2 linked regions of the Flocculibacter collagenilyticus genome follow. The protein of the gene in region 2 interacts with the protein of the main gene of each other region in a pairwise test. Links are inferred from orthologs where the notes say so. Each region holds a gene or a part of one and is shown on either strand. Other genes may lie near its edges.

What was found. The genes of interacting proteins can lie anywhere in the genome.
Region 1: the proteins of eno (region 2) and rpe interact in binary tests that used the Escherichia coli proteins (3 or more experiments, as listed by UniProt). The link is inferred for Flocculibacter collagenilyticus from one-to-one orthologs.

What each region holds. Positions count from the first base shown.
Region 1 is NZ_CP059888.1:349,177-352,158, reverse strand. Bases 79-2,982 are described here. They hold rpe (ribulose-phosphate 3-epimerase), read right to left. Parts: upstream 1,918-2,982; coding sequence 1,240-1,917; downstream 79-1,239. Other genes in these bases: HUU81_RS01610 (TorF family putative porin), read left to right, coding at 2,216-2,887; trpS (tryptophan--tRNA ligase), read right to left, coding at 79-1,078. Also shown: more of trpS, read right to left, coding at 74-78. UniProt on the Escherichia coli protein: Catalyzes the reversible epimerization of D-ribulose 5-phosphate to D-xylulose 5-phosphate.
Region 2 is NZ_CP059888.1:3,152,677-3,155,713, forward strand. What follows is about bases 1-2,959. They hold eno (phosphopyruvate hydratase), read right to left. Parts: upstream 2,147-2,959; coding sequence 854-2,146; downstream 1-853. Other genes in these bases: HUU81_RS14015 (hypothetical protein), read right to left, coding at 24-710; HUU81_RS14025 (CTP synthase), read right to left, coding at 2,361-2,959. Also shown: more of HUU81_RS14025, read right to left, coding at 2,960-3,037. UniProt on the Escherichia coli protein: Catalyzes the reversible conversion of 2-phosphoglycerate (2-PG) into phosphoenolpyruvate (PEP). It is essential for the degradation of carbohydrates via glycolysis.

The DNA.
Region 1 (2,982 bases), 2.8 Mb from region 2 along the record:
TGATGTTTCAATTTACCTAATATAATCTTACTACTAACAACGATTACAAAGCCTAAGGTGCTACTACCTATGCTTATGGTCGTGGCACAAAGCCCACTACGTCGTATACAGATTTTAAAGTGTGGGCTGCCCGCGCAGAAGCACGTTCGGCACCACTACGCATAATATTGTCTAACATTGTTTGGTCTTCACGGATTTCTTTAAAACGTGCTTGAATTGGCTCTAACATAGCCACGACTGCATCGGCTACATCGCCTTTTAAATGCCCATACATTTTATCTTCGTACTCAGGCACTAAGCTTTCAATTGACTTTCCTGTCGCACATGAAAGCAGCGTTAATAAGTTAGAAACACCCGGCTTTTCTTCAGTGTTAAAGTAAATACGAGCTTGCTCGTCTGAATCCGTTACCGCACGCTTAATCTTTTTCGCAATTTTCTTTGGTTCTTCTAGCAAACCAACAAAAGCATTTAAGTTGTCGTCAGACTTAGACATTTTCTTGGTTGGCTCTTGTAAGCTCATAATGCGTGCGCCAAACTCTGGGATATAAGGTTCAGGCACTTTAAACACATCGCCATATAAATTATTAAAGCGCGTTGCAATATCACGAGCCAACTCTAAATGCTGCTTCTGATCACTACCAACAGGCACATCGTCTGCTTGATATAACAAGATATCTGCTGCCATTAATACTGGATACGAGAATAAACCGGCGTTGATGTTATTTTCATTTTTTTGTGATTTATCTTTAAACTGCGTCATGCGACTTAATTCGCCCATCTGGGTGTAGCAGTTTAATACCCATGAAAGTTGCGTGTGCTCTGGAACATGAGACTGAATGAAAATTGTACTTTTTTCTGGGTCGATACCACACGCGGCATAAAGCGCAACGGCATCTAAACATGCTGAGCGTAGCGCTTGTGGATCTTGCCTTACTGTAATGGCATGTAAATCTACAATTGAGAATAAGCAATCATGTGTTTCTTGTAGCTTAACCCACTGACGAAGTGCACCCATGTAGTTTCCTATCGTCAAAATCCCTGAAGGCTGCACGCCGCTTAAAACAACTGGTTTAGTCATACTATTCTCTGTCTTACAATTATTGGCAAAATAGGGGCGATATTGTAATCGCAAATGGCTAGGAAACAAAGCATGAAAAGGCATTAAAAAAGCCTGTAACATTTAACAGGCTTTAACACTGAATAATTTAGCAATAAAAGGCGATTTACTTAATCTTACTGTTAACGAGGCACCTTACTTAATTCATCACGCATATGCTCTATAACCGTTTTATAATTCGGCTGATTGAAAATAGCAGAGCCTGCAACAAACATATCAGCGCCTGCTGCTGCAATTTCAGCAATATTATCAACTTTTACGCCGCCATCAATTTCCAACCGAATATCAAATCCTGATTGGTCGATTAACGCCCTCGCTTGCTTTAATTTAGTTAATGTTTGCGGAATAAACGATTGCCCACCAAATCCAGGATTGACCGACATTAATAAAATAACGTCGACTTTATCGAGTACATGTTCCACAACTGACAGCGATGTTGCCGGATTTAATACTAAGCCTGATTTACAGCCTTCACCTTTAATAAGCTGTAAAGTACGATCCACATGCTTGGATGCTTCTGGATGGAATGTAATATAGCTTGCACCCGCTTTAGCAAATTGCGGCACAATTTGATCAACAGGCTCTACCATCAAATGCACATCAATAGGTGCCGTAATTCCATAGTCACGCAGGGCTTGGCATACCATCGGCCCCATGGTTAAATTGGGAACATAATGATTATCCATTACATCAAAATGGACAACATCAGCGCCCGCTTCAAGCACCTTGGCAACGTCATCACCCAAGCGAGCAAAATCTGCTGACAGTATTGAGGGCGCAATCAAAAAGTCTTTATTCATAATAATTTACTAATAATTGAGTGTGTAGGGTAAAAAGTGGATAAATCATAGCATTATTTTATTGTTTACTTCATTAGTAGTTAACTTCACCTTGCTAAAAATAGAGGGGTATATCAAATCAGCATTGCACCAATCAAAAGCAAAAGTGCACCAATTATGTGAATGACCACTAACCCTTTCTTGATTTTTATACTATCTTATTGATTAACCTGCTAAAAAACGTTGGCATATTGTTTGATTAAATATTGGTAAAAATGGCTAATATCTTAATAATCAATAAATTAACAGGATAAATTCAATGAAACTTACAATCCTAGGTGTACTTGCTAGCTCACTACTGATGAGCTCATTTTCGGCAAATGCTGAACTCAGCGGAAATTTTGGTATCACAAGTAATTATTTATGGCGGGGTGTTTCTCAAAGTGATGATAACCCATCAGTATCAGGTGGATTAGATTACAAGCATGAAAAAGGGTTTTATGCTGGTGCTTGGTTAGGCAGCGTTAAGTTTGGCGATGACTCAGGTACTGAGATTGATACTTACCTTGGATTCAGCAAAGAAATGGGTGAAGCAAGCTATGATGTTGGCTATATCTATTATGCCTATCCGGCTGAAGCACATGACGATATAAACTTTGGCGAATTATACTTCAAGGGCGCTTACAAAGGATTAAGTTATGGTGTGGCATATACAATTAATAGTGATGCGAAAGATGATGAAACATTTGCTGAAGGTGATATGTATTATTACGTTGGCTACGAATTTGAATTAAGCCAAGGCTTTAATTTAGCGCTGACTTACGGTTATTACAATTTTGATGAGAATGAAGCAATCGCTGGCGATAATGACTATCGATATATTCAAGCCGATCTCAGTAAAGATGATTTTGTTTTTACTGTATCAAAAGCTGATGAAGAGTCCGGGGATGACGATACGAAGTTTGCTGTATCATGGTCAAAAACTTTTTAACGTATCACTTGAAAACGCAATAAAACCCTTTATTTATTATACAACTAAATAATCATGGCACTGTCGTATATGTACTTGAGCGTTAACCTTAAGTT
Region 2 (3,037 bases):
CATTTATATCTACCCTCTCAAGCCTAATTAACCAGTTTTAGCGGCTTTGAAGGGGTTTTCCAGTTTATGCGTGTAGTAAGAAGCAGCTCGCGCAACGTTAATGCGCGAGGTGACGTTTTTAATTGATTGTTCCATCTATGACCACAACACGCAGCGGTTAAAATGGCTTTTACGGGTTTTAATAATCTTACTTGCGTACTGTTTATTTGAGCATCGCTTGTTTCATCGATTAACGGCTTTGCTAAGCAATTATCCGTCTTGAACCAGCCATACTGATTTAAATGAATACGTGTACCGTCTTTGGCGATTTGATCTACAGAGTCTAGCGCAATAGTTTCTGTACCATGATCAACCACACTCAGTGGCACTATCATGGCCAGTACGGCATGATGTTGATAAAACTGGCTGACGACATCCGATGTTTGTTTTGTTGAAGGGCAATGCTTGGATTGTTTGGCAAACCATGACGCGTTTTCAGAATCTAGCTGTAACGGTGTTTCAATATTTAGTAATGTTTCTGCCGCACGCTTTACGTAATGCGGTAAGCTAGCACAGCGTTTTTTTAAAGAAAGGTGGTTTAAGTTTGGGTCATTGATTAATGAGAAAAGTTCTCTTTGGTACAGCGCATTGCACAGCTGAGCATATCTGAGTTGCTCGTATTTATCGTGCCATAAGTGCTGTTGTTGTCCGTAGAGATCGTGTTGTACCAAAACTTATCCAACGAGTGTTTAAATTATCAGCTATCTCTAAAGTAATATATTTTAAGCAAAAAGAGTATAAAAAATAGCAATAAAGCCGCAAAAGCGGCTTTATTCATTAAGGCTTACCCAAAAAACTCTGGGTGAACTAAGTATTACTGACCTTTAATTTCAGTGCGGCCACGGTATACCGCTTTGTCTGCTAACATTTCTTCAATTCTTAATAATTGATTATATTTAGCAACACGGTCAGAGCGACAAAGTGAACCTGTTTTAATTTGTCCTGCTGCAGTGGCGACTGCTAAGTCAGCAATAGTGGCATCTTCTGTTTCGCCCGATCGATGAGAGATAACAACAGTGAAACCTGCATCTTTCGCCATACGAATCGCTTCTAACGTTTCTGTTAATGAACCGATTTGGTTAAATTTAATTAAAATCGAGTTACCAATACCATTATCAATACCACGTTTAAGAATTTTCGTGTTGGTTACGAATAAATCATCTCCCACTAACTGCACTTTATCACCAATTTTATTGGTTAAGCTTGCCCAGCCATCCCAATCAGATTCATCTAAACCATCTTCAATCGATACAATTGGGTACTTTTGAGTAAGTGCTGCTAGGTAGTCACCAAAACCTTCTGAGTCGAATACTTTGCCTTCGCCTTTTAGGTCGTATTTACCATCTACATAAAATTCAGATGCCGCACAGTCTAACGCTAGTGTAATGTCTTCATTCATTTTATAGCCAGCACGTGCAACGGCATCCGTGATCACAGCTAACGCTTCTTCATTAGAGGCTAGGTTTGGTGCAAAACCACCTTCGTCACCTACCGCGGTACTTAAGCCTTTTTCAGTAAGTACTTTTTTCAGCTGATGAAAAATTTCTGCCCCCATACGTAGCGCTTCGCGGAAGTTTTTAGCGCCAACTGGCTGAACCATAAACTCTTGAATATCTACGTTGTTATCAGCGTGCTCGCCACCGTTTAAAATATTCATCATTGGCACAGGCATTGAATATTCACCAGCTGTACCGTTTAGCTCGGCAATATGTTCGAACAGTTGCACACCTTTATCTTGTGCAGCGGCTTTTGCTGTAGCAAGAGATACCGCTAAAATTGCATTTGCGCCTAATTTGTCTTTATTTTCAGTGCCGTCTACTTCAATCATCGCCGCGTCTATCGCTTTTTGATCATACGCATTCATGCCAATTAGTGTATTAGCAATTAGATTGTTAACATTGTCGACTGCTTTTAATACACCCTTACCTAAATAGCGTGCTTTATCGCCATCACGTAGTTCTAGTGCTTCACGTGAACCTGTAGAAGCACCTGAAGGTGCACATGCTCTGCCCCAAGCTCCGCCTTCTAAATATACTTCTGCTTCCACAGTTGGGTTGCCGCGTGAATCCATAATTTCACGGCCTAGCACTTTTACAATCTTCGACATCTTATATTCCTCTGTATCTTGTAGGGTAGGTATTTTTATCTATACCCGTGCCACTTGAAGGTGCTGCGTTATTGGCTGTACGCCTTAATACCCATCACTTAGTTTATCTAAGTTCATGATAATTCAGTTGCTTGTCGCCTACCTGCCTCTTCATTGCTTGGGGTATATTAAAAAAGCCGTGTCGAGAAGTACACGGCTTTTAATTTAATTATTGCTATGAGTTAAAAAGTTCTTTTTGCGCTTGCCCGGCGGCGGCAACAAACCCTTCAAATAATGGGTGTCCGTCTCGTGGCGTAGAGGTGAACTCTGGATGGAATTGCGCAGCCACAAACCAAGGATGATTTGGGTTTTCAATTATTTCAACTAGGTTTTTATCTTCAGACAAACCTGTGAATTTTAACCCCGCCTTTTCTAATTGTTCTACGTAGTTGTTATTCACTTCAAAGCGATGACGATGGCGCTCAAAAATCTCTTCAGATCCATAATGTTCATGTGCTTTGCTGCCTTTAATAAGATGACACTTTTGCGAACCTAAGCGCATGGTGCCACCTAAATCAGACTGTTCATCACGCACTTCTACTTGGCCGTCTTTGCCTAGCCACTCAGTAATTAAGCCAACAACAGGGAAAGGCGAAGCTTTATCAAATTCAGTTGAATTTGCACCTTCCATATTTGCTACATTACGCGCGAACTCGATAAGCGCAACTTGCATTCCCAAACAAATACCTAAATATGGTACATTGTTTTCACGAGCGTATTTCGCCGCTAAAATTTTGCCCTCAACACCGCGCTCACCAAATCCACCTGGCACAAGAATAGCGTCTAAATCTTTTAAGCGTTCAACTCCTTTGCTTTCTAAGTCTTGCGAATCAACATAACGAATGTTCACTG